Regions from separate parts of the Pantoea sp. Lij88 genome, predicted to be linked through region 1. Evidence: predicted binding sites of a transcription regulator. Region 1 holds the regulator's gene; each other region holds the start of a gene.
What was found. The regulator PurR, encoded in region 1, represses purine synthesis genes. The targets are predictions, from matches to a motif close to CANGCAAACGTTTGCNTG.
Positions count from the first base shown of each region.

Region 2: the regulator PurR is predicted to act here: its motif matches at 1,008-1,025, upstream of purM (phosphoribosylformylglycinamidine cyclo-ligase).
Region 3: the regulator PurR is predicted to act here: its motif matches at 9,746-9,763, upstream of pyrC (dihydroorotase).

Region 1 covers NZ_CP118269.1:2,236,876-2,247,511, forward strand. Annotated here, with positions in the region: gene PU624_RS14215 (FUSC family protein) at 1-240, shown strand, start outside; gene PU624_RS14220 (hypothetical protein) at 241-708, opposite strand; gene sodC (superoxide dismutase [Cu-Zn] SodC) at 838-1,356, opposite strand; gene PU624_RS14230 (aldo/keto reductase) at 1,441-2,337, opposite strand; gene PU624_RS14235 (DUF1289 domain-containing protein) at 2,406-2,645, opposite strand; gene PU624_RS14240 (TetR/AcrR family transcriptional regulator) at 2,820-3,416, shown strand; gene PU624_RS14245 (alkene reductase) at 3,467-4,564, shown strand; gene gloA (lactoylglutathione lyase) at 4,681-5,088, shown strand; gene rnt (ribonuclease T) at 5,209-5,877, shown strand; gene PU624_RS14260 (Grx4 family monothiol glutaredoxin) at 5,921-6,256, opposite strand; gene PU624_RS14265 (C40 family peptidase) at 6,622-7,431, shown strand; gene cydH (cytochrome bd-I oxidase subunit CydH) at 7,477-7,566, opposite strand; gene purR (HTH-type transcriptional repressor PurR) at 7,848-8,873, shown strand; gene punR (DNA-binding transcriptional activator PunR) at 8,870-9,775, opposite strand; gene punC (purine nucleoside transporter PunC) at 9,883-10,636, shown strand, end outside.
Region 2 covers NZ_CP118269.1:1,079,057-1,089,692, reverse strand. Annotated here, with positions in the region: gene uraA (uracil permease) at 1-86, opposite strand, end outside; gene upp (uracil phosphoribosyltransferase) at 233-859, opposite strand; gene purM (phosphoribosylformylglycinamidine cyclo-ligase) at 1,089-2,129, shown strand; gene purN (phosphoribosylglycinamide formyltransferase) at 2,126-2,764, shown strand; gene pstB (phosphate ABC transporter ATP-binding protein PstB) at 3,052-3,819, opposite strand; gene pstA (phosphate ABC transporter permease PstA) at 3,832-5,466, opposite strand; gene PU624_RS08930 (ABC transporter permease subunit) at 5,463-7,550, opposite strand; gene ppk1 (polyphosphate kinase 1) at 7,701-9,761, shown strand; gene ppx (exopolyphosphatase) at 9,767-10,636, shown strand, end outside.
Region 3 covers NZ_CP118269.1:2,529,235-2,539,870, reverse strand. Annotated here, with positions in the region: gene mdoH (glucans biosynthesis glucosyltransferase MdoH) at 1-794, shown strand, start outside; gene PU624_RS15670 (YceK/YidQ family lipoprotein) at 924-1,163, shown strand; gene PU624_RS15665 (MysB family protein) at 1,154-1,555, opposite strand; gene PU624_RS15660 (hypothetical protein) at 1,687-1,953, opposite strand; gene PU624_RS15655 (Kdo(2)-lipid IV(A) acyltransferase) at 2,491-3,414, opposite strand; gene trhO (oxygen-dependent tRNA uridine(34) hydroxylase TrhO) at 3,668-4,717, shown strand; gene PU624_RS15645 (YceI family protein) at 4,757-5,332, opposite strand; gene PU624_RS15640 (cytochrome b) at 5,334-5,909, opposite strand; gene solA (N-methyl-L-tryptophan oxidase) at 6,206-7,318, opposite strand; gene bssS (biofilm formation regulator BssS) at 7,413-7,667, opposite strand; gene PU624_RS15625 (hypothetical protein) at 7,913-8,185, opposite strand; gene dinI (DNA damage-inducible protein I) at 8,330-8,575, opposite strand; gene pyrC (dihydroorotase) at 8,638-9,681, opposite strand; gene PU624_RS15610 (lipoprotein) at 9,815-10,378, opposite strand; gene grxB (glutaredoxin 2) at 10,494-10,636, opposite strand, start outside.

The sequences.
Region 1 (10,636 bases):
GAGTGGCGTGCAGGTTCGGCAGCGCTGATGGGGTTTCGCGACAACAGCCTGCAAAATTTACAGCAAATTATCAGCAGCCGCGGCGTGCGCCACAGCTCGCTGGATCAGATGCTGACGGAACTGGAAGAGACCATCGCCGCATTGCTGGCGCTGGAAAACACTGAGGCCAGCGAACTGGCGGGGATTATCTGGCGATTACGCTGTTCGCTGGCACAGCTGAAGCAGGCGGTGCCAGAGTAATCACTGGCAATATTGCTGCTGTTGCCGGTTAAAATCATCCTGCAGCTGTTGCAGCGTTTTATGGCCTTCGAAGCGGGTTTTATCCATTTCGGTCATCGGTTCGATCACCAGCGCTTTCTCATCGGGTGAGAAGATAAAGCGGCGCGTCAGCTCCGTGCCGGTAAAACTTTGACCGTGAATCCCCCCGCACACCATGGTCATGGCGTGGCGATAGATAGTGCTATCCGTGAAATTGGTTTCGGTGGCGCTGCGAAAGACCTGATCACAACCCTGCGCTTCCAGCTTGTGCACCATGTTGCGGCTCAGCCATTCACGGCCTTTGGCGATCTTTTCACAGGTGACACGCATCGGACTGGTATCAATGGTGCGCTGAAGTTCGCGTCCGGTTTCGGTAACCAGTTGCGTATCATTGGGTTTATCGCATCCCACCAGCAGCAGACACAGCAGTAATGCGCCCTTGAATTTCATTTTCCTGCTCCTTCCCCATCACGCTTTCTTACCTGAATCAATATCATAGGGGGGAAATGTCAGGGATGGTACAACAATTCATAAACAGTCAGGAGAAAAGCGGGCGGCCACTGCCTGCCGCCCGGACACTCAGATTACACCGCAGGCATAACGCGCCCCGCCACCGCCCAGCGGCTGAGGATGGTCGGCATGATTATCCCCGCCGACATGCACCATCAGCGCTTTGCCTTTAATCTCTTTTAATGATTTCAGACGCGGTGCCAGCACCGGATAGGTGGCTTTGCCCTGGTCATCAACATAGACCGCAGGCAGGTCGCCCAGGTGTCCCTCAGCATACGGCCCCAGATGTTTGCCGCTATTGGCCGGATCAAGGTGGCCTCCGGCCGCACCGGCGGCGACCACTTTCCCACCAGATTCGCCAGGTTCACAGCTGCCTTTGGCATGGACATGGAAACCATGAATGCCCGGCTGAAGCCCCTGCAGATCCGGCGTGAACTCCAGACCATACTGTGTCTCATCAATTTTTACGGTGCCCAGTGATTTCCCGATCCCTTCAGCGGTAACCTGATGGATCGTAACCTGCTCGCTGGCAGCCTGAGCTGAACCGCAGGCGATCAGGGCGAATAGCGCAACTGCTTTCATTTTCATGGTGACTCCGTTTGCATCCCAGGGTTTGAGATAAGTCTGGTCGCTGTTGCGCTATTTTGCCGGAGATTGACGCAGTTTTACGCTTCAGGGCACATCAAAGCCCAGCGCCGCCTTGCGAATGCGGAACCACTGCTGACGTGTCAGGATTAAGTTCAGCGCGCTGGCAGCTTCGCTGACCCGAGCCGTTTTACCCGAGCCGATGATTGGCAGCGGGCGTGACGGCAGCATCAGTATCCAGGCGTAGACCACCTGTTCCAGGCTGGAGGCGCCGGTTTCCTGCCGCACCGCTTCCAGTTCGTTTCGCAGCGGCTGGAAATGCGGATCGTTAAACAGGCGGCCGCCCCCGAGGCAGGACCAGGCCATTGGACGAATACGCAGTTGCTGACACTGATCCAGCGATCCATCCAGCAGCACGCTTTGCTGCACCGGTGAGATCTCCAGCTGATTCGTCACCAGCGAGAACGGCAGACGGGATTGCAGCAGGGAAAACTGGGATGGGGTGAAGTTGGAGACGCCAAAATGCAGAACCTTGCCGCTCTGATGCAGTGCCATAAAGGCTTCAGCCACCTCGTCAGCCGCCATCAGCGGATCGGGACGGTGGATCAGCAGCAGGTCGAGACGATCGGTGTGGAAATGACGCAGCGAGTTTTCAGCGCTCTGCAGGATATGGCTTTTATCCGTGATGTAGTGACCAATCTGATGTTCAGGCCGGGCGCGCGTGGCGATGCCGCATTTGGTCACAATCTGCAGCTGGTCGCGCAGGCCGGGTGCCAGTTTCAGCGCCTCACCAAATGCCGCCTCACACTGGTAGTCACCATAGATATCCGCATGGTCAACGGTGGTAATGCCAAGCCTGAGATGATGCTCAATAAACGCGACCCGCTCCTGAGGCGACATGCCCCACTCCATCAGACGCCAGTACCCCATAACCAGCGGTGAAAAATCGGGCCCCTGTGAAGCGATGGCTTGCGGTTCTAACATGACGTTCTCCCTGTTGCGCGTGGGCTGTAATTAATGTGTCAGAGAGTATAACGGAAAGCGTAAAGTCGTCAGAATAACTCCGGCTGCTGGGGTTCGGGCGGCTCCTCGCCTTTCTGCTGCCGTTGCAGTCGCTGACGACGTTGCTGACAAAGACGTATTACCTCGCGCTTCTGCGCATCGCTGAAGCGCAGCCAGTTGAACCGCTCATCGCGGCTGCGTAAACATCCCAGGCAATAGCCGCGCGCATCAGTCTGGCAGATGCCGCGACAGGGGCTGGGAACCGGGAAAAACTCAAGCTGCTCGGCCACCACGTCTCCGGATTCACAGAATAAACAGTCCATTAAAAAGCGTAGCCTGGTTGTGCAGGAAGTAAGCCCTGCGCGGTCAGAATTAACCTTTTCTTTCCTAGAGAGGTGAACACTCTGTGCCAAATGCACGGTGCAGCGTTGCATTAGACCGACTGGTCTACTAATCTCACTGCCATGAATAAGACGCTACAACGCAATGAAACCCGCGAACACCTGCTCCAGACAGGTGAGCAGCTCTGCCTGCAACGCGGCTTTACCGGAATGGGCCTCAGCGAACTGCTGACGCAGGCGGCGGTGCCGAAAGGCTCCTTCTACTACTACTTCCGCTCTAAAGAGGCGTTTGGCGTGGCGTTACTGGAACGCTACTTTGCACGTTACCTGCAGGATGTGGAGTTACAGCTTAACCAGACCAGCGGCACGCCGCGTGAGCGTCTGCTTAATCACTTTCGTGCTGCCGTTGAGCTGTTTGTGCAGCAGGGCCATATCGTTGGCTGTCTGGGCGTTAAAGTCTCTGCTGAGGTGTGCGATCTCTCTGAGCCGATGCGTGATGCACTGCAGCAGGGTGCAGGGAAGATTACCGCGCTCTACGCCCGGACGCTGATCGCCGCCGGGCAGCAGGAGTCGCTGAGTCTGCCGCAGCCTCCCGCGCAGATGGCGGAATTGCTGTCGCTGCTGTGGCTTGGTGCGAGCCTGCAGAGCAAAATTTCCCGCGAGGCGCAGCCGCTGCGTCTGGCATTGAGTACCATCGAACAGTGGCTTAAAAGCCACTGATTTTTAAAAAACGTGTTTGTAGACGACTGGTCTACTAATCAGGAGCTATTATGGCGAGTACCCAGCTGTTTCGTCCGCTGAAAGTCGGCGCAATTACCGTCCCAAACCGCGTATTCATGGCCCCGCTGACCCGTCTGCGCAGCATTGAGCCAGGCGATATCCCGACCCCGATGATGGCGGAATATTACCGTCAGCGCGCCAGCGCCGGTCTGATCATCACCGAAGCGACCCAGATCTCTTTCCAGGCGAAAGGCTATGCCGGTGCGCCAGGCTTACATACGCAGCCACAGATTGCAGCGTGGAAAGTGATTAACGAAGGCGTGCATCAGGCGGGCGGTCACACCGCCGTACAGTTATGGCACACCGGTCGTATCTCTCATAACAGCGTGCAGCCGGAAGGCAAAGCACCGGTCGCCCCCTCGGCGATTGCCGCTGGCACCCGCACTTCACTGCGTGCTGAAGATGGCAGCGTCTACCGCGAAGATACCTCAGTACCGCGTGAACTGACGGTGCCAGAAATCAAGCAGATCGTGGCCGATTTTGGTCAGGCTGCGGCCAACGCGCGTGAAGCGGACTTTGATCTGCTTGAACTGCACTCCGCACACGGTTATCTGATGCACCAGTTCCTGGCGCCGGGTTCAAACCAGCGTACCGACGAATATGGCGGCAGCATCGAAAAGCGCGGTCGCTTTGCACTCGAAGTGGTTGATGCAGTGATCGCTAACTGGTCAGCCGATCGTATTGGTATTCGCGTCTCGCCTATCGGCAGCTTCCAGAATCTGGACAACGGTCCGGACGAAGAAGAAGCGGCGCTGTGGTACATCGGCGAGCTGGCAAAACGCAACATCGCCTATCTGCACCTTTCAGAGCCAGACTGGGCCGGCGGTCAGCCTTACACCGACGCCTTCCGTCAGAAAGTGCGTGATCTGTTCCCGGGAGCCATCATTGGTGCCGGTGCCTATACCGTTGAGAAAGCGGATGATCTGATCGGTCGCGGTCTGATCGATGCGGTTGCGTTTGGTCGTGATTACATTGCTAACCCGGATCTGGTTGAGCGTCTGCAGCAGGATGCCCCACTCAATCCACAGCGTCCGGAAAGCTTCTACGGCGGCGGCGCTGAAGGGTATATCGACTACCCGACGCTGTAACCGTTTTGGGCTGCCGTCCGGGATGATGGCGGCAGCCATTATTCAATGGCGATTTTCATCGCTATACTTATCGCCTGGGTCATCCGGCGATGGCGTTTTATTTCAAAGAGGATGTTATGCGTTTACTTCATACCATGCTGCGCGTTGGCGATCTGCAACGTTCTATCGATTTCTACACCCGTGTGCTGGGCATGCGTGTGCTGCGTCAGAGCGAAAACACCGAATATAAATATACCCTGGCCTTTGTGGGCTACACCGACGAGAGCGAAGGTGCGGTGATCGAGCTGACCTACAACTGGGGCGTCGATAAGTATGACCTCGGTAATGCCTATGGTCACATTGCGCTGGGCGTTGATGACGCAGCAGCAGCCTGCGAACGTATTCGCAAAGATGGCGGCAACGTGACGCGTGAAGCGGGCCCGGTTAAAGGCGGCTCCACCATTATTGCCTTTGTTGAAGATCCCGATGGCTACAAAATCGAGCTGATCGAAAACAAAGATGCCGGTAACGGCCTGGGCAACTAAACCTGCCCCTCAGCCTGCCCGTCCGGGTGGGCTGAATCCCCTTCTCTTCGCTTCATCTGCTGCACCCGGCCCCGTTTTTTGCCATAATACGCGCTGCCCTTTTTCTGCAACGAGATCCTGATGTCTGAATCGAATTCCCCTAATGCACTCAATCAACGTTTCCGTGGCTTCTATCCGGTGGTGATCGACGTCGAAACCGCCGGTTTCAACGCGCAAACCGATGCGTTACTGGAGATTGCCGCTATCACGCTGAAAATGGATGAAGAGGGATGGATTCAGATCGACCAGACGCTGCATTTCAACGTTGAACCCTTTGTCGGATCGCTGCTGCATCCCGAAGCGCTGGCGTTTACCGGTATCGACCCGAGTAATCCGCTGCGCGGCGCAGTCAGTGAATATGACGCGCTGCACGCCATTTTCAAAATGGTGCGCAAGGGCATTAAAGACAGCGGCTGCAATCGCGCCATTATGGTGGCGCATAATGCCACCTTCGACCTGAACTTCATGTCAGCGGCAGCAGAACGTGCCAGCCTGAAGCGCAATCCGTTTCACCCGTTCGCCACCTTTGATACTGCAGCGCTGAGCGGACTGGTGCTGGGTCAGACGGTGCTGGCGAAAGCCTGTATTGCGGCGGGAATGGAGTTTGACAGTACGCAGGCACATTCGGCGCTCTATGACACTCAGCAGACCGCGTCACTGTTCTGCGAGCTGGTGAACCGCTGGAAACGGTTAGGTGGCTGGCCACTGCCCTTCGCAGAAGGCGACGCAGAAGCCACGACATCCGCATAAGGGATGCCGCAATGAAAAAGGCCGACATGCTGTCGGCCTTTTTTTATTCTGCTTCTTTAAACTTTTCTGCAGTCTCTTTGATCAGCGTCTGCAGTTCACCACGTTGTAACATCTCAACGATGATGTCGCAGCCACCGACCAGTTCACCATCGACCCACAGCTGCGGGAAGGTTGGCCAGTTAGCGAACTTCGGCATCTCGGCACGAATGTCCGGGTTCTGCAGAATATCCACGTAAGCAAAACGCTCACCACAGGCTGACAGCGCCTGTACCGCCTGTGCAGAGAAACCGCAGCTAGGCAGTTTCGGGGAACCTTTCATGTACAGCAGGATCGGGTTTTCTGCGATCTGGCGCTGAATTTTTTCTACAGTACTCATAATTGCCTTCCTTAATTCGTCACTTCGTGTTTGTTTATTGTAGCGACTTCGCAGCGTGACTGAAAATGAGATTTTGACCGCTGCCCGATTAAATCGCCATCATTGTTAAGTCCTGCTTCGGGACGCCTGATTTCCTGTTTATTAACAGCTGGTAACAGTTTAATAATTCGTAATAATTTCGTTGATATAAGACGCTGAAAATGTTCATTTTCAGCGCGATTGCGTGGGTTGCAAAGATTAATATTAAAAGGCATTACAGTTTTTAAACGAACTGGACTAGAATGGCCTGGGCGCTGATCCTGGATCAGATTAATCTCAACTTTGTCGCGGTGCGTAGTGGCCCTGACAACTTAACTAATCAACGGACTATGCGTTTAATCATTACGCTTTTCATGCTGGCCTTTGCGCAACTGTTTTTCAACGTCGCTGCTGCTTCCCCGCACGCGCCGGTGAACGTCAGTTCGCATAAAGCAGAAAAAAAGAGTGCGCGCGACGATGAGCGCCGCAAGCGTCGCCAGGTAAAAACGGTGACCAAAAAAACTCGCCTCAGCCCTGTTCAAAAACTCAAAACTAAAAAACAGAAAAAAGTCGAACTCACTGCTAAACAGACGCCTGCTAAGAAGACCTCGCTCAAAACCGCCCGTATCAGCAAAACAAAAGAAAAAAATAAAGAGAAGAAACGCTATGGTCATCAGCGCCAGCTGAAAACGGCTGAGGTTATCGCCAGCGAGCCAGGCACCATTAAGATGAGTAAATCCCACCGTCAGCGCTATCAGAAGGCCCGTGAAACCGCGATGACCAAGCTGATGGGCCAGTTGGGTAAACCGTATCAGTGGGGCGGCACCTCACCTCACACCGGTTTTGATTGCAGTGGTCTGGTCTGGTACGCCTATAAAGATCTGGTGAAGTTTAAGATCCCACGTACCGCTAACGAGATGTATCACCTGCGTGACGCGGCACCCATCAAGCGTGAGTCACTGGAGAAAGGCGATCTGGTCTTCTTCCGTATTAATGGTCGCGGTACTGCGGACCACGTCGGCGTATACCTTGGCGATGGCAAGTTTATTCAGTCGCCACGTACCGGAAAAGATATTCAGATCAGCGCATTAGGGGAAGATTACTGGCAGCGCCACTACATTGGTGCCCGTCGGGTGATGACGCCGAAAACCATACGCTGAGCAGCAGAACAGTCAGAAAAAGCCGGGATAATCCCGGCTTTTTTGTTAGTGCAGAATGGCGGTAAAACTAAAGGCCACAATCATCAGCAGACAGCCCGCAGTGGTCATTAACGCCAGTTTAAGATCGGTACTCATTACATGCTCCTTAGTCACACAATTTGTAGGGTTATGGCATTTTCCCACACGACCCGGTAAAAATCTCGTTTTATCCGTCCAGCCTTGTTAGAATCCCGCCTTTGTTGCGCAACGCGCGCAACTCTGATTCCGTTTGCGCATCTTTTAAGGCGTTTATTCTCCGCCAGCGGCCTGTTTACCGACCAGAAAAGCTGCATTTTTGCGGAAAAATCCCTGAGCAGACGCAAACGTTTAACACTACGCTTATCAAAGATTTAGATAAGCACTGGAGTCCGATTTTCATGGCAACAATCAAAGATGTGGCGAAACGCGCCGGCGTCTCAACGACCACCGTTTCGCACGTCATCAATAAAACCCGCTTTGTCGCTGAAGAGACGCGCAACGCGGTCTGGCAGGCGATCAAGGAACTGCACTACTCGCCGAGCGCCGTGGCGCGCAGCCTGAAAGTGAACCACACCAAAACGCTGGGCCTGCTTGCCACCTCCAGCGAAGCACCCTATTTCGCTGAAATTATTGAAGCGGTTGAAAATCACTGTTTTGACAAAGGCTATACGCTGATTCTGGGTAATGCGCACAACGATCTGCAAAAGCAGCGTGCCTACCTCAGCATGATGGCGCAGAAGCGCGTCGATGGTCTGCTGGTGATGTGCTCTGAATATCCGGACGACCTGTTGCAGATGCTGGAAGAGAACCGCAATATCCCGATGGTGGTGATGGACTGGGGCGAGTCGCGCGCCGACTTCACCGACACGGTGCTGGATAATGCCTTCCAGGGCGGCTATCTGGCGGGACGCTATCTGATTGAACGTGGACACCGTGATATTGGTGCTATCCCCGGCCAGATGGAGCGCAATACCGGTGGCGGACGCCATGCCGGTTTCCTGAAAGCGCTGGAAGAAGCGGGTATCCAGCCGCGTGCCGAGTGGATTGTGCAGGGTGACTTTGAGCCGGAATCGGGCTATCAGGCGATGCAGCAGATCCTGTCGCAGAAACAGCGCCCGACGGCGGTGTTCTGCGGCGGTGACATCATGGCGATGGGCGCGATTTGCGCCGCTGACGAGATGGGGTTACGCGTCCCGCAGGATATTTCGGTGATCGGTTATGACAATGTGCGCAACGCCCGCTATTTCGCACCCGCCCTGACGACCGTACATCAGCCTAAAGCTCAGCTGGGGGAAAAAGCGCTGGATATGCTGCTGGACCGCATCACCAGTAAGCGTGAAATTTCACAAACGATCGAAGTCCATCCCACGCTGATTGAACGTCGTTCTGTGGCTGATGGTCCGTTCCGCGACTATCGCCGTTAATCCTCGCTTAACCACTCCTGATTAAGCGTTTGCGCATCACCCAGATAGCTGAGTAACCAGCCTGTCGCCGGTGATGCGCGATCCTCGGCCCAGCTGACGCAGCAGGGGCTATCCGGGAACGCCACCGGCAGTGTCAGTTCAACCAGATCGCCGCTGTCGAGCAGCGGTCTGGCAAGATGACCCGGTACCATCGCCACACACAATCCCGCCTGCACGCACTCCAGACCGGTCTGCCATTCCGGCACCACCAGCCTGCGCTGGTTATCCAGCGTCCACGTCATACGGCGCGGCAGCGCTCGCGAGGTATCTTCCAGCACCAGTGATGGCCAGCTTCGCAGCGTGTCATCATCGATCTGGCTCGCCTGCGTCAGTGGATGATCGGGCGCGACCACGCAGCGCCAGTTGAGGGTGCCCATATCCCGAAACGCAAAACGCCCGCCCACCGGAATCGCCTGGGTGGCCCCAATCGCCACTTCCACCCGGCCATCGGCCAGCGCATCCCAGACGCCATTAAATACCTCATAGCTGATGATCAGTTCCATATCGGGGAAGTGACGATAGAAATCTTTGACCAGTTGCCGGGTGCGCTGAGGTTTGGCGATACGGTCAACGGCAATACTGAGCTGCCCGCGCCAGCCGTTGGCCAGTTGCTGACACTGACGCCGGGTGGCAAGCATTTTTTTGATGACGCTTCGGCCTTCCCGGACAAAATGCTCACCCGCCGGCGTCAGCACCACTTCACGATGTTGACGCTCAAACAGCGGCACCGCCAGCCAGTTTTCCAGCTGGCGCACGGTGTAGCTGATGGCAGAAGGCACCCGATGTAGCTCCTGCGCGGCAGCGCTGAAGCTGCCCCCACGCGCAACCGCGTCAACCACCTCTAATGCATATTCAGACCACATAATCTGCCTTCAAAAATTTTAACAGCAATCGGCAAATATTACCGTTTCACAGCAGCAAACGCACCTTTTACACTCTGCCGCGTTTATCCTGCAAAAATGAGAATGAGATGTTGTCGAACAAAGGATTCATGCCCTACCTTGCCCTGCTGAGCATGCTCGGCTTTTTAGCCACGGATATGTACCTGCCCGCCTTTGGTGCGATGCAGCAAACCTTTAATACCTCACCCGGTCTGATCAGCGCCAGTATGAGTCTCTTTCTGGGAGGCTTCGCCGTGGGTCAGCTTTTCTGGGGACCGCTTTCCGATCGCATTGGCCGCAAGCCAGTACTGCTGGCCGGACTGGCTATGTTTGGTATCGGCTGCGCGGGCATGCTGTGGGTGAATGATATTTATCTGATGCTGGCGCTACGGTTTGTTCAGGCGATTGGTGTCTGTGCTGCGGCCGTGAGCTGGCAGGCGCTGGTAGTGGATCGCTACCCTGCCGCACGCGCCAACAAAGTCTTCGCCACCATTATGCCGCTGGTTGCGCTCTCTCCGGCGCTGGCGCCGTTGCTGGGTGCCTGGCTGATTGGCCACTTCCACTGGCGTTCGATTTTCCTGGTACTGACCCTGATTGCGGTAGCGCTGATTCTGACCACGCTGCGTCTGCCCACCGTTCGCAAAGCCGCCGGCGACAAAAAGGCGCAGCCGGGCTTCTTTACGCTGCTGAAATCTCGGGTCTACAGCGGCAACGTGCTGATCTACTCCGCCTGTTCCGCCAGTTTCTTTGCCTGGCTGACCGGCTCGCCATTTATTCTGGCGGACCTGGGGCTCTCACCCGCCGATATCGGCCTGAGCTATGTCCCACAGACTCTTGCCTTTT
Region 2 (10,636 bases), 1.2 Mb from region 1:
AACATGGCGAACAGGTGTTGCAGGCTGAGTGGAATGGTTTGCAGTAACGGCGGTCGTTCACTGACGCCAATGGCGCGACGAGTCATCATTTATCCCCTTATGTTTTTTTATCCCCGGAGATTCGCGCCTCTGGCACAGCAGCAGTGAAGCCGGTGCGCCTTGCGGCAGACCGAATCCTTTCGGGGCGTTTTTTTTGCCAAAAAAAAGCCGACTCTCTGGTCGGCTGTGCGATTTATTTGGTTCCGAAAATCTTGTCCCCGGCATCGCCGAGCCCGGGAATGATGTAACCCTTTTCGTTCAGTCCCTGATCCACTGACGCAGTGTAAAGCTCGACGTCAGGGTGCGCTTTCTCCAGCGCGGCAATCCCTTCTGGTGCGGCAACCAGAACCAGCACTTTGATGCTGGTGCAGCCCGCTTTCTTCAGCAGGTCGATAGTGGCAATCATGGAGCCACCGGTCGCCAGCATCGGGTCGACCACCAGCGCCAGGCGCTCTTCGATGTTAGAGACCAGCTTCTGGAAATAGGGAACCGGCTCCAGAGTCTCTTCATCACGGTAAACACCGACCACGCTGATACGTGCGCTGGGAACGTGCTCCAGCACCCCTTCCATCATGCCCAGGCCGGCACGCAGGATCGGGACCACCGTGATTTTTTTGCCTTTGATCTGATCGATCTCTACCGGGCCGTTCCAGCCCTCAATGGTGACGCGCTCTGTTTCCAGATCGGCGGTCGCTTCGTAGGTCAGCAGGCTGCCCACTTCAGAGGCCAGCTCGCGAAAACGCTTTGTACTGATATCATGCTCACGCATCAGGCCCAGTTTATGTTTGACCAGCGGGTGTCTGACTTCCACGATCTTCATTGGTGTTCTCCCGGAATGAGTTGAGCTAAAAAAAATCGCGGGATTATACCGCCTTTTGCGCTCTGCGCCACCTGCTCTTGCGCAAAGCCGCGGGATTTACCAGGACAAAGAGAGGATTAATGAAAATCGCCTGATGCGCAATCCCGGACTCGCAAACGTTTGCCTGCACTGATAGAATTGCCGCGCTTTATTTTAAACCACCAACCGCAATTCGCGTGGGGACCTCGCAGTGACCGACAAAACCTCTCTCAGTTACAAAGACGCCGGTGTGGATATTGATGCTGGTAACGCTCTGGTTGACCGTATTAAAGGCGTAGTGAAAAAGACGCGTCGCCCGGAAGTGATGGGTGGACTGGGCGGTTTTGGTGCGCTTTGCGCGCTGCCGCAAAAATACCGTGAACCTGTGCTGGTCTCCGGCACCGATGGCGTTGGCACCAAGCTGCGTCTGGCGATGGATCTCAAACGTCACGATGCCATTGGCGTTGACCTGGTCGCGATGTGCGTTAACGACCTGGTGGTTCAGGGCGCTGAGCCGCTCTTCTTCCTCGACTACTACGCCACCGGCAAACTGGATGTGGATACCGCCTCTGCGGTGATCACCGGCATCGCCGAAGGTTGTCTGCAGTCGGGTTGTGCGCTGGTAGGCGGTGAAACCGCTGAGATGCCAGGCATGTATCATGGCGAAGATTACGACGTGGCCGGTTTCTGTGTCGGCGTGGTGGAAAAGTCAGAAATTATTGATGGCAGCAAGGTGCAGGATGGCGACGTACTGATCGCCCTCGGCTCAAGCGGCCCGCACTCCAACGGCTATTCGCTGGTGCGCAAGATTCTGGAAGTCAGCAACACCGATCCGCTGGCGGAACAGCTGGAAGGCAAACCGCTGGCCGATCATCTGCTGGAACCGACCCGCATCTACGTGAAAAATATCCTGAGCCTGATTGAGCAGGTCGATGTGCACGCTATCGCACACCTGACCGGCGGCGGCTTCTGGGAGAATATTCCGCGCGTGCTGCCTGACAATACCCAGGCCGTCATCGACGAGAAGAGCTGGCAGTGGCCGGCGGTCTTCAGCTGGTTACAGCAGGCGGGCAACGTCAGCCGTTTCGAGATGTACCGTACCTTTAACTGTGGCGTCGGCATGATCATTGCCCTCAGCCCGGCTGATGCGGACAAAGCAATTGCGCTGATGCAGGCCGCAGGCGAGAAAGCCTGGAAGCTCGGCGTGATTAAAGCGTCTGATGCCGAAGAGCGTGTGGTCATCAACGGATGAAGAAGCTGGTTGTACTGATTTCCGGCAACGGAAGTAACCTTCAGTCCATCCTTGACGCCTGTGAAAGCGGGCGGATTCACGGCAGCGTCGTTGCCGTGTTCAGCAACCGTGCCGCCGCTTATGGCCTGACGCGGGCGCAGGAGGCGGGGATTCCCGCCCACGCGCTTACCGCCAGCGACTTCGCTGACCGCGAAGCCTTTGATCGTCAGCTCATTGCTGAAATCGAAGCCTACCGTCCGGATCTGATTGTGCTGGCCGGTTATATGCGCATTCTCAGCAGCGCTTTCGTGGCGCATTTTCACGATCGCCTGCTGAATATCCACCCTTCCCTGTTACCGAAATATCCGGGTCTGCATACCCATCGTCAGGCGCTGGAAAATGGCGACAGCGAACATGGCACGTCCGTGCATTTCGTGACGGACGAACTGGATGGCGGTCCGGTGATCCTGCAGGCCAAAGTTCCGGTCTTTCCTGGCGACAGTGAAGCGGAGATTACCGAGCGGGTGCAGCATCAGGAGCACGCGATCTATCCGCTGGTGATCGGCTGGTTTGTCGAGGGTCGTCTGGCGATGCGTGACGGCAAAGCCTGGCTGGATGGCGAACCGCTGCCGCCGCAGGGCTATGCTAACGATTGACGCACCGGAAGCCAGGGCTTCTTATGAAGTACTGGCAGAGTAAAGGCTCAGGGAGCCTATGCCCTCCGTAAAGACGCAAAAAATGCCATCCATGGCAGCTCAGCGCGGGCGATTACGCACCTCATCCCTGAAGTGCGCCCGTTGCCGGGCCAACGCGTTGCGTTGTTCAAAAACGCTCCCGGCGTTTTTGTCCATGGCCCGCGATGCTTTACTACGGGCATAGGCTCCCATCGCTTTAAGCATATGAGCCGTCTGACACAAAAACCTGTTTTGCTCCCGTTGCTGGCTCAGCCGTAACGCCCCGTAATGTAATCTTCAGTCCGTCGCTGCTTCGGCGCGGTGAAAATCCGGTCGGTCTCATCAAACTCCACTAACGCGCCCTGATGCATAAACGCGGTGTAATCTGACACGCGCGAGGCCTGCTGCATGTTGTGCGTCACCAGCACCAGCGTGAAGTGCTGCTTCAGCGTGGTCATTAACTCTTCAATCACCAGCGTGGAGATGGGGTCCAGCGCGGAGGTCGGCTCATCCAGCAGCAGCACTTCCGGCTCAATCGCAATCGCGCGGGCAATCACCAGCCGCTGCTGCTGTCCGGTTGAGAGCGTCAGCGCATTCTGTGACAGCTGATCTTTGACCTCACTCCACAGCGCGGCTGCACGCAGCGCACGTTCACAGGCTTCGTTAAGCACACGCCGATCGCGTACACCCTGCAAACGCAGCCCGTAAACCACATTTTCATAGATCGATTTTGGAAACGGATTGGGCCGCTGGAACACCATGCCGACCCGACGGCGCAGCGCGGAGAGATCCTGCTCCGGCCGCAGGATCGGCTGCGACCCCAGCAGCACATCCCCCTCTACCCGACAGTGATCAATCACGTCATTCATGCGATTAAAGCAGCGCAGCAGCGTCGATTTGCCACAGCCCGACGGGCCAATCAGCGCGGTAATCCTGTTTTTTGGCACCTGCAAAGAAATATCCTGCAGCGCCTGGCGCTCGCCATACCACAGCGACAGATGGTTAACGGTCAGCGCGATATCCGTGTCGGACGTCATAGTCATAGCCTGTTATTGAGTCATAAGGCGATAGCGTTCACGCAGACGGTGACGCAGGCCCATCGCCAGCATATTAAGCGACAGAATAATCAGCACCAGCAGCAGCGCGGTGGCGAACACCAGCGGCCGGTCAGCTTCAATATTCGGACTCTGAAACGCCAGATCGTAAATCTGGAAGCCCAGATGCATAAACTTGCGATCCAGATGCAGATAAGGAAACACCGCATCGACCGGCAGTTCCGGCACCATTTTTACTACGCCAACCAGCATCAGGGGCGCGGTTTCACCGGCGGCACGCGCCACTGCCAGAATCAGGCCGGTCAGCATGGCCGGCACCGCCATCGGCAGCACCACGTTCCACAGCGTTTCTGCCTGGGTCGCCCCCAGCGCCAGCGAGCCCTGCCGCAGGCTGTTGGGGATGCGCGATAAGCCCTCTTCGGTCGCCACAATCACCACCGGCAGCGTGAGTAACGCCAGGGTCAGTGACGCCCACAGCAAGCCCGGCGTGCCAAAAGTGGGATTGGGCAGCGCGCTGGCGAAGAAGAGCTGATCAATGGTGCCGCCCACCAGCCAGACAAAGAAGCCCAGACCAAACACGCCATAAACAATTGAGGGGACGCCCGCCAGATTGACCACCGCGATGCGTACCAGTCTGGTCAGCGCATTGCGTCCGGCATATTCGTGCAGCCAGATGGCGGCGATGACGCCCAGCGGCATCACCACGACCGACATCAGCAGCACCATCAGCACGGTGCCAAAGATCGCCGGAAACGCCCCGGATTCACTTTCGCCCTCGGCAGGTGAGTCACTGACAAACCGCCACAGCTGATGCAGAAAATGCCCGGTTTTGCCGGTCAGCGTCATCGCGTTCGGCTTCCAGCTGTCGACAATTTCGGTCAGCGGGAGCGCATGTTCGGTGCCCTGCACATCCCGCAGAATTAACATGTCACGCTGACTCTGCAGTTGCAGAGAAGCCAGGGTCTCACTCAGCTGATTAAAGCGGCGCTGCAACGCGGCCTGATTGGCCTGATATTCCGATTCTGCCTGCAGATCAAAGCGCCCGGCAGCACGGTTGGTGGCCGCCTGCTCATCCAGCTGCTCACGCTGGCTATTGATGCGCGCCATATCAACGCGGCGAATCTGATTAGCCTGCCGCACCAGCATCTGCACCTGTGCGAGCCGCTGATGCAGCAGCGCATCGGGATCCTGCGCAGTTAACTCTTCATTATCTTCACGCAGGCCGACAAACCAGCCATAGGCCTCACCGTGGCTGCGGCGTTGCAGCACCATGACATCCGCTGGCTGGCTGACATTCGCAGCCGCGCGGCTGTAGACGACGCGGAAATCGGGTGCGTCCCAGTCACGGTTACCGGTTTTGATCAGATAACGGTTCACCAGGCCGCCGCTGTTACCCTGCTCATCGGCCGGAGCCGGAAAGCGTCGCTGATGTTCCAGGGTTTCGCCCAGCAGGCGTGTTTCGCCACCTTCAGGCTGACTGAACGTATAAAGGTCCACGCGCTGCGGCCAGAAAGCGCGCACGCCCTGCCAGGCCAGCAGCCCGATCAGCAGCGTAAAGGCCAGCAGGCAGACGGCGACGGCACCGGCGGTTAACCAGCGCCAGCGGTCATTCTGTCGCATCGCCTTCATGCCTGCTCCTCGTGCTGGCTGTAGCGCTGACGCAGTCGCTGACGGATCAGCTCGGCAACCGTGTTAATCACCAGCGTAAACAGCAGCAGCATCAGGGCGCTGAGAAACAGCACGCGATAGTGGGCACTGCCCGCTGCCGCTTCCGGCATCTCAATGGCAATATTGGCGGAGAGCGCGCGCAGCCCGCTGAACAGGCCACCTTCACTTTGCGGTGTGTTGCCGGTCGCCATCAGCAAAATCATGGTTTCTCCTACGGCCCGTCCCAGACCAATCATCAGGGCGGCAAAAATACCGGCGGACGCACCAGGCAGCACGACGCGGGTCAGGGTCTGCCATGGCGTCGCGCCCAGTGCCAGCGAGCCCTGCCCCAGCGCCGCGGGCACGCTGAACAGCGCATCTTCAGAGAGGGTGAAAATCAACGGCACCAGCGCAAAGCCCATCGCCAGCGCCGCCACCAGCAGATTGCGCTGCTCGTAATGCGGCAGCCAGTCGCCCGCATCCGGTATCACCAACGTGGGCAGCCACAGCGTCAGCAACGTGACCAGCAGCAACAGCGGCAGCAGAAGCAGCACCTCACGGCCGGGCTGACGCCAGCGCGGCGGCAAACGTGCGCTGAACACGCCGCACAGCAGCAGCGAACCCGCCAGCGTCAGCGGCAGCAGCAGCACGCCCACCAGTGCCTGACCAATATGCGGCGCGAGCCAGATCCCGGCAATCAGCCCCACCACGACGCTCGGCAGCGCGCCCATCATCTCGATTGCCGGTTTAACCCAGCGTCGCAGGCCTGGTGCCATAAACCACGCGGTGTACATTGCCGCAGCCAGCGCCAGCGGCGTAGCAAACAGTAGCGCAAGACTGGCCGCTTTCAGCGTCCCCATCACCATCGGCATCAGGCTGAACTTAGCCTGATAGCTGTCACCGGCCGCGGTCGATTGCCAGACCCAGTCGGGGCCGGGGTAGTTTTCATACCAGATTTTTTGCCAGAAATTGCGCCAGGTGACGTCCGGCCACGGATTGTCGAGTCGCAGCGTCTGCCAGCTTCCCGGCCGCTCAATCAGCAGGCTGTCGCCACGGGGAGAAAACTGCGCCTGCACAATGCCAGGCTCCAGCTGACGCTGCAGTATCGGGCCATTCTGCTTGCTGGCGAACAGGCGCAGCATCCCCTGTTTACTGAGCGTCGCAAACACACGCCGTCGTGATTCCGTCACCAGAATCGTCTCGCCATCGCTGTCGGCAAAGGTCCGGATACGCTGCAGGCGTGGCCCCTGATCGCTGGCAATCGCGAACCACTGCGTGACGCCGCTGTGATCCTGAATCAGCAGGCTTCGGCCACCCACCAGCAGATGCAGACTGGTCGGACGCGCCGGCAGAGTGTGGGTTTCGCGCAACACTGCCCGGTCATCATCAAGTTGCCAGACCCGCAGCAGAGTGCCTTCGGTGGTATAGAGCAGATCGCCGGATGGCGAGAGCGCCAGCAAATCCAGCTGACGTTGTGGCAGCGGAATAATCGAGGCCTGGCGATCGGTGCCCAGCGTCAGCACCCGAAGTCCCGCCTCGGTGAGTGCGGCAATGCGCCACTGACCTGCATGGCGCGTCGCCAGCGCCATCTTCGTCACCGCGCCATCGGGCAGATGAAAAGGTTTGTCGCCCAGCGGGAAACGCCACTGATGGTCGGTTGTGGGCTGCATCAGCGTCAGCGCGCCCTGCATATTCAGCAGCAGCGTCTGCCCATCGGCACTCTGCACGGCGTCATCGGGTGCAGGGGTCAGGGCCAGCGCCGGTTCTGCAGGCTGACCATCCAGCGGAATAAAACGGGCCGCACCGCGCGCGCTGATACGCCAGCCAACATTGCCCTGATTACCAATCGCTAAGGCTGGCGCACGATCCCAGAGTTGCTGACTGGCCGCCACTTGCAGGCCTGGCGCATTAAACAGCGGTAACACCACGCCAATCAGCCAGCAGAACAGCAGCAGCATCAACAGCAGGATCGCCACGCCACAACAGGTGACCAGCCGCCGCGTCAGACGGTCAACGGCACGACGCTTGCGATCGCTGAATTGGACAGGAATGTGGTTTGCGCTCATGCGGTTCCGGTGGCAGCCTGAAATAAGCCGCTATGTTGCCCGTAGCCGATTGATAAGACAACTCCTGGCGTTGGACAACGCTGCCATACTCTCGCCATAATGTTGGTGGATACTGGATCTTCAGTCCTGCAACCGCTAAATGGAGTGAGAATGGGTCAGGTAAAGCTTTATATTGAAAAAGAATTAAGCTGGTTATCCTTTAATGAACGGGTTTTGCAGGAAGCAGCAGACAAAAGCAATCCACTGATTGAGCGGATGCGCTTTCTGGGGATCTACTCCAACAACCTCGACGAATTCTATAAAGTGCGTTTCGCCGACCTCAAACGCCGCATTCTGATTGGTGAAGAGCAGGGTTCTGCCAGTACGCCACGCCATCTGTTTAAGAAAATTCAGCAGCGGGTGATGAAGTCCGATCTGGAGTTTGATGCGCTTTATAACGATCTGCTGCTGGAGATGGCACGCAATCAGATCTTCCTGATCAATGAACGTCAGCTCTCAGCCAATCAGCAGGCGTGGCTGCGCCACTATTTCAAACATGAACTGCGCCAGCATATCTCGCCGATCCTGATCACCCAGGAAACGGATCTGACCGAATTCCTTAAAGATGACTACACCTATCTGGCGGTTGAGATTATTCGCGGTGACAATATTCAGTATGCGCTGCTGGAGATCCCATCCGACAAAGTACCGCGTTTCATCAATTTACCGGCAGAGCCGCCGCGCCGCCGTAAGCCGATGATCCTGCTGGACAACATTTTACGTTACTGCCTGGATGACATTTTTAAAGGCTTCTACGACTACGACGCGCTCAACGCCTATTCAATGAAAATGACGCGTGACGCCGAGTACGACCTGGTCACGGAGATGGAATCGAGCCTGCTGGAGCTGATGTCCTCCAGCCTGAAGCAGCGACTGACGGCGGAACCGGTGCGTTTTGTCTATCAGCGCGATATGCCCGACACGATGGTGTCGCTGCTGTGCCACAAGCTTTCTATCTCTAACCTGGACTCCATCCTGCCAGGCGGCCGCTACCACAACTTCAAAGACTTTATCGGCTTCCCGAACGTCGGCAAAAATAACCTTGTGAACCGCCCGCTGCCGCAGATTCGCCACATTGGGTTTGATGGCTTCCGCAACGGCTTCGATGCGATTCGCGATCGCGATGTGCTGCTCTACTATCCGTACCACACCTTTGAGCATGTGCTGGAGTTGCTGCGTCAGGCGTCGTTTGACCCGAGCGTGCTGGCGATCAAAATCAACATTTACCGCGTTGCGAAACACTCCCGCATCATGGATGCGATGATCCATGCCGCCTATAACGGTAAAAAAGTCACGGTGGTGGTGGAGTTGCAGGCGCGCTTTGATGAAGAAGCCAACATCTACTGGGCGAAACGCCTGACCGAAGCGGGCGTGCATGTGATTTTCTCTGCGCCGGGCCTGAAAATCCACGCCAAGCTGTTCCTGATTTCACGCCGCGAAGGCGAAGAGATTGTCCGTTATGCGCATATCGGTACCGGCAACTTTAACGAGAAAACCGCGCGCCTCTATACCGACTACTCACTGCTGACCGCGGATGCGCGCATCACCAATGAAGTGCGCCGGGTGTTCAACTTTATTGAGAATCCTTACCGGCCTGTGACGTTCGATCACCTGATGGTGTCGCCGCAGAACTCGCGCCGGATGCTGTATGAACTGATCGATACCGAAATCGCCAACGCCCAGCAGAATAAGCCCTGCGGCATTACTCTGAAAATCAACAATCTGGTGGACAAAGGTCTGGTTGATCGGCTTTATACAGCCTCCAGCGTAGGGGTGAAGGTTAATCTTCTGGTGCGCGGAATGTGTTCATTGATCCCTGATTTGCCTGGGATCAGTGAAAATATTCGTGTCATCAGTATTGTTGACCGTTATCTGGAACACGATCGCGTCTATATTTTTGAGAATGGCGGCGATAAAAAGGTGTTCCTCTCCTCCGCTGACTGGATGACACGTAATATCGATTACCGCATCGAAGTGGCAGTGGCGATCCTCGATCCCCACATCCGGCAGCGCATACTCGACATTATTGCTATTCAGTTGAGTGATACGGTGAAAGCCCGCATCGTCGATAAAGAGTTGAGTAACCATTACGTCCAGCGTGGCAATCGCCGTAAAGTGCGCTCGCAGCTGGCCATTTATGATTACATCAAGAACCTGGAACAACCTGAATAAATCCTATGCCAATTTCTCATAAAAGTACGCCAAAACCCCAGGAGTTTGCGGCGATTGACCTGGGCTCGAACAGTTTCCATATGGTGATTGCGCGGGTTGTCGATGGTGCGATGCAGGTACTGGGCCGCCTTAAGCAGCGCGTCCATCTGGCTGACGGGCTGGATGCTCAACATAACCTCAGCGAAGAAGCGATGGAGCGGGGCTTAGCCTGTCTGGCCCTGTTCGCCGAGCGTCTCCAGGGGTTCAGTCCCAGCAACGTGACGATTGTCGGCACCCATACGCTGCGCGAGGCGATTAACGCCGAAACTTTCCTGCAGCGCGCTGCCGAGGTGATCCCCTACCCGATCGAGGTGATTTCGGGCCATGAAGAGGCCCGTCTGATCTTCATGGGCGTTGAACACACGCAGCCGGAGAAAGGTCGCAAGCTGGTGATCGACATCGGCGGCGGCTCTACCGAACTGGTGATTGGTGAGGATTTTGAACCGCAACTGGTCGAGAGCCGGCGCATGGGTTGCGTCAGTTTCGCCCAGCTCTATTTCCCGAAAGGCGAAATCAGCCGTGAAAACTTCCGTCGCGCCCGTTTAGCGGCTGCGCAGAAGCTGGAGACGCTGGCGTGGCAATATCGTCTGCATGGCTGGCAGTATGCGCTGGGCGCCTCCGGTACCATCAAAGCCGCCTGCGAAGTGCTGCAGGCGATGGATGAGAAAGAAAAGCTGATTACCCCTGAGCGTCTCGAAAAGCTCTATGACGAAGTGATGAAACACAAATCCTTCTCTGCCCTGAGCCTGCCGGGCCTGTCAGAAGAGCGCAAAGGCGTGTTTGTGCCAGGACTGGCGATTCTCTGCGGCGTCTTTGATGCGCTGGCGATTCGCGAG
Region 3 (10,636 bases), 290 kb from region 1:
TGCCGAAGATGCTGAGTGTGGTGCTGATCTGGTTTAAAGGATCGAAGGCCTACGGTGGTCCTCTGCGCCTGCTGGCTTCACTGGTGCTGGAAACGCTGTTCTCGGTGCTGCTGGCACCGGTGCGTATGCTGTTCCATACCGTGTTCGTCGTCAGTGCCTTCCTCGGCTGGGAAGTGGTGTGGAACTCACCGCAGCGTGATGACGATGCCACTCCGTGGGGCGAGGCGTTTAAACGTCACGGTTCGCAGATGGCACTGGGTCTGGTGTGGGCAACGGGTATGGGACTGCTGGATCTTAACTTCCTGTGGTGGCTGGCTCCGATTGTCTTCTCACTGATCCTGTCACCGTTCGTTTCGGTGATGTCGAGCCGCTCAACTCTGGGTATCAAGAGCAAGAAAGCCAAACTGTTCCTGATCCCGGAAGAGTACTCGCCGCCGCAGGAGCTGGTGGATACCGATCGCTATGTGGTGCTGAACCGTGAGCGCGCGCTGGAAAATGGCTTTATGCATGCCCTGTTCCATCCTGCCTTTAACGCACTGGCAACCGCACTGGCAACATCGCGCCACCGCCAGAGTCAGTTACTGGACTATGCCCGTGACCGTCGTGTGGATCAGGCGCTGAGCGATTCGCCGGATAAACTGGGTCGCGAACAGCGGCTGCAGTTGATCAGCGATCCGGTGGTGCTGGCCCGTGTGCATACCCGACTGTGGGAAAATGCGGACAAGTATCATCAGTGGGTAGAGAGTTATCAGAAACTCAACCTCAACCCTAACGCGCTGGCAAAAAACGCGTAATCTGAAAAGCGGCAGCGATGCCGCTTTTTTTATCGGATTAAAACAGCGATTCGCTGATAAATTAATTGCTGGCAGTCACCGCGAGCAGCGCGTGACAATCTCAACGGCTGTTCATGGCGGATATCAGTGGTGAAAGTGTTCTTAAAGGCGGGGGTTGTCGTCGTAGCCGTGCTCTGCTTAAGCGGATGCGGCAGTATTATCAGTCGCACCATCCCCGGGCAGGGGCACGGTAATCAGTACTATCCGGGCGTACAGTGGGATGTACGCGACAGCGGGTGGCGGGTCTTAACGATCCTCGATTTGCCGCTGTCGCTGGTGGTTGACACCCTGTTGTTACCGGTGGATGCCAGTCACGGTCCTTACGAGTAACTGCGATCGGAGTCGCTGTTATCATCTTCCCACTCTTGCGCTGCGGCTTCACCCTCTTCGGTGTCCAGCGGCGGCTCAAGCTGGAATTCGCCGTCATCCCACTCGTGCAGAGTATTTTCCGCTAACCACTCCTGACGCAGTTCAACTTCGTCGAAGTCAGCATCAAAAATGGCCTGTGCGGCTTCACCGCTGCGGAAAGGCAGACACTCGCCAGCTTCACCTTCATCGGCCATGAACTCAGCCTGCCACATGATATCGCCATCCTGCATCACATACTTCTGCAGGCCAAACTGGCTGATCGATGCTTCTTCTTCATCTACCTCAGGGTTGTTAGCGAGGTACTCTTCACGTGCAGCATCAATCGCTTCCTCTAACGTACTGTACATGCTCATCGATCTTCTCCTTACCGGGTTCATTAACTGCAGATTCATTTGATTTCAGTGAAGGATAGACGAAATTCAGGGGAGGGAAAGGGCGGGCCGGTGCAACTGGCGGGAAATAAACCATTTCCCGCCAGTCAGGGTCAGATCATCTTTTGCGGGAAGTGCAGTACGGGTTGAACGGAGTCGTGAATCACGGGTGCTGAATAACGGATACAACATTTTATGCAGGGCTTCACTTTCTTAAAGTTAATTCTGGCGATAGAGAGTGCCTGACTCAGATTATATAAAGTGCCGATGAATATGACCTCTTCTTTGTCAGGCATACGTTTGCACCCCTTACGATGAAGATAATGGTAATTGTCCAGATCGGTACCCATTGTGACGTAATAGTAGAGACCTTTGTTCATATTATATGTCCCATTAGAGGTTTGCTGTGTTGTCTTTTTTATAATTCTGGTCAGAGCGGTTAAAGGTCTGACTGTCACGACAGAAATTACCGGGAAGGTTAAATGACTTCAAATTCCATAACGGTCTATCAGGCTGTTAAAAAAATGTAAAATGGAATATAAGCCAAATCAGTGCGGCAATAGCTTGTAAAATAAGTTAATTTTCAGTGATTCATAAGCCGGGAGACACCATTAAGAGCGGCTAAATAGGATTCGGCCTGGCATAAAGGATAATCAGTACCATCATGTATTTAACAGCGAGCACTGTAATATTAATATATAAAAAGCAAAACAGGCTGAATACGGCCTCGCGGCCGATTAATTCATTAGTAACTTTAATTTTAACCAGAGGGTAATAATATAAAGAATACGGGGGTTTATTAATAGCCGGACCTGCGGTTTCGCTTACAGGCAGAGTGAGTCATGAGACACTGATTTATTTAGCAGGGAGTGGGGTAAAACGCGCTAAATGCCAGACGGACATTCAGCGCGAACAGATCAATAGCGGGACGGCTCGCCCTCGGGGCGGGTTTTGAAACGGCGGTGGAGCCACATATATTGTTCAGGTGCCAGCAGCACGCCTTCTTCAACCACCTGATTCATTCTGGCTGCGGTTGCTACATCGCTTTCCAGCGTAAATTCGCCGCTGATGTCAGGCAGTATCATCAGTTCATAACCCCGGCCACCAGGCAGACGACGCGGTACGAAAGGAATGACAGCCGGTTTACCGGTGCGGATCAGCAGATGCGTGCCTATGGTGGTGGCTGCCTTTTCCACCCCAAAGAAAGGCACAAAGACGCTGCTGCGCGGGCCATAATCGTGGTCGGGTGCATACCAGATAATGTCCCCGTGCTTCAGGGCGCGGATCATGCCTTTGAGATCTTTACGATCCAGCATGCTTTTATTGGAACGCATCCGGCCTTTAACCTGCAGCCAGTCGATCAGTTTGTTGTCATTAGGGCGATAGACGCCAATGCCCGGATTATGGATACCAAACATGCGCGCACCAATTTCCAGCGTCAGAAAGTGCATGCCGATGAGCAGCACGCCGCGCTGACTGTCGCGGGCCTGCTGAATATGCTCCAGCCCCGACGGTTTATGCCATTTATTGATGCGCCAGTCAGGCCAGAACCACGCCATGCCGGTTTCAATCAATCCCATGCCAACCGATTCGAAATTGTGCTTAACCATTGCCTCGCGTTCATTGATCGGCATATCCGGAAAACTTAACTCCAGATTACGCCGGGCAACACTGACGCGGTGCTTCATAAAGCGCATCCCAATACGACCAATATTGCAGCCGAGAATATAGAGCAGGGGATAGGGAAGTAGCACCAAAAGATAAAGAGAAGCGACACCCAGCCAGGTCAGCCAATAGCGCGGGTGAAGCAGTTCTCGTGAAAACTGAGGCAACTGGGTCATGTGAAAGTTATTTTTCCTGCGTCGCGCACCGTGCGGTGCTGATATCTCATTGATTTTCGCTATTGTGCCAGTTTTTATCGTGCGTATAAATATCACGGACAGAACAGGCTACTGCAGGCAGGCGTTAACATTCCAGAGAGCGCCGGAAAAAACAGCAATTAATGATCATTTCTGACACTGGCCTTTGCATCACGGTGAAATCAGGTATCATGTGCCCGCTAAATTTCTCCTATTGATAACAGGAAAGAACACCATGCCAGTGTTACATAACCTCGTTTCCAATAAAGAGCTGAAGGCGCGCATGCTGGCTGAAACCGAGCCGCGCACCACTGTCTCTTTTTATAAATATTTCCAGATTGCCGATCCTAAAGCATTCCGTGACGCGCTCTACCTTGGCCTGACGGCACTCAAGGTGTTTGGCCGCGTCTATGTGGCGCACGAAGGGATTAATGCGCAGATCAGCGTGCCCGCCAGCCAGTATGAAAAGATGAAAGCGTGGCTGTACGACTTTGATCCGGCGCTCAACAACTTGCGCATGAATATTGCGCTGGATGATGATGGGAAATCGTTCTGGGTATTGCGTCTGAAAGTGCGTGACCGCATTGTCGCGGACGGTATTGAAGACGACAGCTTTGATGCCAGCGATGTGGGTCAGTATCTAAAAGCGGCGGAAGTGAACGCCATGCTGGACGATCCTGACGCTCTGTTCGTGGATATGCGTAACCACTACGAATATGAAGTGGGTCGCTTCGACAATGCGCTGGAAGTGCCTGCTGATACCTTCCGCGATCAGCTGCCGATGGCGGTTGATATGCTGCAGGATAAGAAAGACAAAAAGATCGTGATGTACTGCACCGGCGGCATCCGCTGTGAAAAGGCCAGCGCCTGGATGCGGCATAACGGCTTTGAGGATGTCTATCACATCGAAGGCGGTATCATCGAGTATGCCCGACGCGCGCGTGAGCAGGGATTACCGGTACGCTTCAAAGGCAAAAACTTTGTGTTTGATGAGCGGATGGGTGAGCGGATCTCCGACGACGTGCTGTCGAACTGTCATCAGTGCGGCGAACCCTGTGATACCCACGTCAATTGCGTGAATGATGGCTGTCATCTGCTGTTTATTCAGTGCAAAAGCTGTGCAGAGAAGTTTGAGAACTGCTGCAGCCCGATCTGTCAGGAAGAGGCAAAACTCTCTCCGGAAGAGCAGCGCGCTCGCCGGGCGGGACGTGAGAATGGCAACAAGATCTTTAACAAGTCTCGTGGCCTGTTAAACATGACCATTCCCTCGCCAGTGAAGAAATAACCGTCGCCGCCTGAAGTCAGCTTCAGGCGGCGTAGTATTTTACTGACGCACACCTTCAACCGAGATCATCAGCTGAACGGTCTGCGACGCTGGCCCCAGATCTTTGGTGATGTTGAAATCTTTCAGCGCAATTTCCCCTTCGGCTTCAAAGCCAGCGCGGTAGCCGCCCCACGGATCTTTACCTTCACCCAGCATTTTCGCCTCCAGCGTCACCGGTTTAGTCACACCATTAAGCGTAAGATCGCCGGTAATTTTCAGCTCATCACCCTCTTTCTTCACCTCTGTGGATTTAAACGTGGCCTGCGGGTTTTTGCTGGTGTTCAGGAAGTCAGCACTGCGCAGATGCTTGTCACGTTCAGCGTGATTGGTATCAACGCTGCTGGTGTTAATCGTGACGTTAACTTTATCTGCGGCAGGGTTCTTCTCATCGAAGGTAAAGCTGCCATCGAAATCTTTAAAGGTGCCGTAAAGCCAGCTGTAACCCAGATGCTGAATACGGAACTGAATAAAGGCGTGCTGGCCCTCTTTATCGATTTTATAGTCCGCAGCATTGGCGGTCATCGAACCGAGCAGCAGGCTGGCACCGGTCATCGCCAGCAGAGTCTTCTTGAACATATTATTTATCCTTTTCAGAGGGAGAAGGGATGCGTAAACCTGACATCCGTTTAAAGGTGATATCGCGATCGATAAAATGATGTTTTACCGCAGCCAGACCATGCAGTACCGACAGGATCACAACTGTCCAGGCCAGCCAGAGGTGAATATCGCCCGCCAGGTCAGCCTGTTCACCTGCACCGCTGAACAGCGCAGGCAGGCTAAACCAGTTAAATACAGCGATCGGTTTGCCATCGGCGGTGGAGATCAGATAGCCACTGATCAGAATGGCCAGCAGCAGGGTATACAGCAACAGATGCGCCACCACTGAACTGATGCGCACCAGCGGGGAATAACTGCTCAGCGGTCTGGGCGGCGGTGAAATAACGCGCCACAGCAGGCGAACCATCAGCGTCAGCATCAGAATTACGCCAATACTTTTATGAATCTCCGGCGCGTCGTGATACCAGCTGTCGTAGTAGCCCAGGCCAACCATCCATAATCCCAGCGCAAACATGGCATAGATCGCCAGCGCCATTGACCAGTGCAGCAGCACGGCAATCAGTCCAAACTGATGAGGTGAATTGCGTAATAACATAATGTAGTTTTCTTGAAGAAATAAACTGAAATAAGCATCCACATTATGAAATATAAAAGCAATCGTCCTTACGCTTCTATAAATTTAAATTTCGATCGTGAAAAGGTTGAATAAAAAGGGCGGGAGATGCGCAATATTTCTGAATGACTGTTTACTGAGGGGATGTTCGTCAACTAAAAAAGGCGTGAATTAACCCTAAGGGCGAAATAAAACAGGGCTGATATGTCAGTAACGTTCAGTTTCCGTCAGTTAATGTCAATCGGGTGGCACCCGCCTGATGCCACCCGTTATCAGAGTCAGAAGCGTGAAAGGCGGAACGGCGTCAGATCAAAGGAGAACGGTTTATTCCGGGCAAATTCCGCAGCCAGTTCACCTAATACGCTGGCAAATTTAAACCCGTGTCCGCTGAGGCCGGTAATTAATAAGCGATCGGGTTCACCCGGCAGGGTATCGATAATAAAGTCTTCATCCGGGCTGAAATCGTAGCTGCAGGCTTCGCCATGCAGACAGACACCCACGCCAGGTAAGAACTGACGGAGGAAACCAAAGGCTTCACTGCCATCGGCGGCTACCGCACCAAAAGGTTTACGATCTTCAGGCTGCTGCATCAGCTGACCGCCATCATGACGACCCACTTTCAGCGCATTGTTATCCGCCGGGAAGCCATAAAACTGGCTGCCATCCGTCATTTCCACGGTAAAGCCGGGAAACTTATTATTTTCGCTGTAGCGACCATCAGCCTGATACCAGGCAAACACTTTGCGGGTTGGGGCGACCGGCAGGTCAGGGACTAATTTACCGACCCAGGTGCCAGCGCTGACCAGCATTTTGCGGCCCCGGTAGACACCATCGAGGGTGGTAACCTGCTGCAGATCGCCATCGCGACCCAGCTCTGAGACCGGGCAGTTAAACAGCTGCGCACAGCCTGCCTGTTCCGCCAGCTGGATCCAGCTGCGAACCGCCTGTTCACATTTCAGATAGCCGGACTTCGGCTCAAAGACACCCAGATACCCCTCTGGCACATTGATCTGCGGCCAGCGCTTGCGCACTTCATCGGGCTGCATCACCTCAATGTTGAGCTGCCAGCGGGCGGCGCTGTCGATAACGTTCTGGATAAAAGGCGACTGAATCGGCGCAAGGTTGAGTACGCCGCTGCGATGCATGATGCGCTCACCGGCACGCTGTTCCAGCTCATCCCACAGCGTCTGCGCCCGCAGGACCAGGGGAACATAGCGTTCACCTTCACCGTAGGCGTGACGAATCAGCCGGCTCTCGCCATGGTGCGTGCCCTGGGTGTGGGGAGGATGGGCGCTGTCGATCATGAGTACCGATAAACCCGCCTGAGTGGCATAGTAGCCTGCGGCCGCGCCCACTGAGCCGCTGCCGACGACGATAAGATCATAAATCATGGTAACTACGCTCTAAGAGTCAGATAATCAAAAGCATACCAGAAACAGAAACGAAAAAGGCACCCCTGAGGGCGCCTCTTTGATGCGGCAGAAATTAATGCTTATTGAGGAGTCGTTCTATCTGCTCGGCTGATTCTATCTTGGCGATGCCCGCTTCGAGAATCGAGATAAACTGCCTTGCCACATCCGTTGTCAGCCAGTAAGTCGGGCCAACATCCGCTTCTTCTTCTTTTTGATCCTGCGACGACAGCGAGTGCAGGCGGATCATCATGGCGTCATAGCTATCAACGGTACTGATATCCCAGCCCACCAGCGGATGAGTCTGAATAACGTCTTTTCTTCTGTCCATTATAACCTCCTTATTACTCGTTAAACGAAGTGCATGGTGAGGTTCAATGCGGCTTTTTTATTTCAATAGCGAAACAATTATAACAGTAAACCAGGGAATCACTGCTTTAAAAGGCCGTGAGTCAGCTTCTCACAGAATATTTGCGTTTGAAAGGCGGGGAGGAAAAAATAAAATGCCTGATGGCAGGCATTTTAATCACTATTCAATGGGCAGGCAAAAAAGCGGGTTGAGCCGCGTGAGCGTACTCAGAGTGTCGGGGTTTCCGGCACGATGCCGCCGCCGCGTTTTTGCAGTGTTTCTGCCAGACGGGCAAAGTGCTGCTGAAGCTGTTCATCATGGTTTTGATTTTGGGCTTCCAGCGACAGATTGTGCACCAGCAGCTGACTGGCACGATCGTCAAGACAGAAAATCAGACTGGAAAAAGCATTCTCCAGCACCGTTAAACGACGCTGTTGATCACCAATCAGTGCTAACAACTCACCAAAGGTCATCGCCTCTTCCGGTTTATCAGTAGTCATGGTGCGCACCTCCTGTTATGCGTGACGAGCGCAAGGATAGGGCATTGATCATTAAGAGTCTAGATGCTGGAAGGGGGAAGTGCGAGAGGGGAGAAAAGATAAAAAAACCGGGTGGCGACACCCGGAAAAAAAGCACAGTGGCGGTTAATCAGTAATGAACCAGTCGTCAGCGCTTTCCCACGTCTGCTGCAGGATTTCGCTGATCTGGTCGCGCGTCTCTTTTCCACCGCCCAGCACGCTGAGATTGTTGGCACTGGCGTAACGTACCTTGACGTGATTGGTCGAGTCAGGGAACTGTTCATCAATGCGGCGCGATAATTCATCGCTTAACGCTTCAATCGCGCCAGCAGGAAGAGGTCGGGTATTGGATACGGTAATTTCAACGCGCATAATAGCCTCCGGTTAAGATACTGTATATATTTACAGTATCAGCGGGCCGGAGGCAAGGAAAATTATGCGATGCGCCAGTTCAGGGTTTCACCTGCCAGGAACGGCACCAGGGAGTGGCCGCCGAGCGCGATTGATTCTGGCACCTGCCAGGGTTCACGCACCAGGGTAATCGTCCCTTCATTCAGCGGCAGGCCGTAGAAACGCGGGCCATTCTCAGAACAGAACGCCTCAAAATGCGCCAGCGCGTTCAGCTCTTCAAAAACGGTGGCGTAAGCGGGCAACGACGTCGGCGCATTAAAGACGCCGGCACAGCCGCAGCTGGCCTCTTTGAGATGACGCAGGTGCGGCGCAGTGTCGGTGCCGAGGAAGAAGCGAGGATTCCCGCTGGCCACCACTTTGCGCAGCGCCTCCTGATGCACGTTGCGCTTAAGGATTGGCAGGCAGTAGAGGTGCGGACGAATCCCGCCCACCAGCATGTGGTTGCGGTTAAACATCAGATGCTGTGGCGTAATGGTCGCGCCCAGCGTCTCATCGGCATCAGCGACATAGTCAGCGGCATCCTGCGTCGTAATGTGCTCCATCACCACTTTCAGTGCCGGAAACTGGCTGCGCAGCGGCACCATCACTGTTTCGATAAACCGGGCTTCGCGGTCAAAGATGTCGATATGCGCATCGGTGACTTCGCCGTGGATAAGTAGCGGCATACCGAGCTTCTGCATCCGCTCCAGCACGCGGGCGATCGATGCGATATTGGTCACGCCATGGCTGGAGTTAGTGGTGGCGTGCGCCGGATAAAGCTTGGCCGCAGTAAACAGACCGGCGGTGAAGCCACGCTCAAGCTCATCGGGATCCAGCGAATCCGTCAGATAGCAGGTCATCAGCGGCGTAAAGGCGTGATCGGCCGGCAGCGCCGCCAGGATGCGGTCGCGGTACGCTTCACCTGCCGCCACGCTGGTCACCGGCGGCACCAGGTTAGGCATCACAATGGCACGACCATTCACCGCGCTGGTATAGGGCAGGACCGTTTTGAGCATCTCATCGTCACGCAGATGAATATGCCAGTCGTCAGGGCGACGCAGGGTAAGTTGCTGAGGTTGTGCTGTCATCAGTGAAGCTCCGGCAGAAGGGAAACAAAAGGGCTGTTTTGGCCGGGGTATAAGCATAAGGATTCAGGCAACCGTTTGCACCTGCTTTTTATGCCGATAAAGAAAAACCGCGCCAGGGGCGCGGAGATTGGGGTTACTGCGTAAAGGGGATGACCAGTTCGCCGGGTTTCACTTCCAGCCCTTTGGCAAACTTCTTCGCCAGCGACTCACCTTTACTGCGATCAGCGCTGAGAGTATAAGCCGGGTTCTGATCGAAATAGCTTTTCAGCGACTGATTCAGGTAAGGGGTCAGCGTCTTCATGATGGAGGCCATTTTTTCCGGTGCAACCTGCGCATCAACAATCTCCAGATCGCGCAGATAGATGGCACCCTGCTGCTGGTCATAGACCGGCTGAGCCCGCATCTTCAGTTGCATATCGGCCTGCTGCGGGCCAAACAGCGAGGTCACGTTGATTTTTGCGTTGCCGGAGAGTGTCACTTTACCCGGATCTTCACGACCAATCTGACTGCTCAGGTTGTTCAGCACAATGTGCGCGTTAACCAGTCCGGAAACGCCAATATCTTTCTCGTAGTTGTTGTGCTTCTGCAGCGCCTGATTCACTTCCTGTTCGCTGATCGTGTATTGCGTCAGTTGATTACAGCCGCTCACCAGCAGTGCGATCAACAGGGCTGTCAGCCCGAAAAAACCCTTTTTCATCGTTCTTTATCCTGAATATCAGAGCCAGTAAACAGGCCATAGCCTGCCTGAATGCGTGGCGGGTGTCATCAGGAAAGAGATGAGAAACGCCGCAGCGTCTCTCATCCGGGCAGGGTTAGTGGGCTATCGAGGAGAGCAGATTCACCTGGGTCTGTTTGGCCATATTATCGCGGTAGTCAGCGACCCGTGCGGGCCAGTCGATACCCGCTACCAGCGTCAGCGAGCGCAGCAGCGGGAAGAGGTTAAAATCATCTTCCG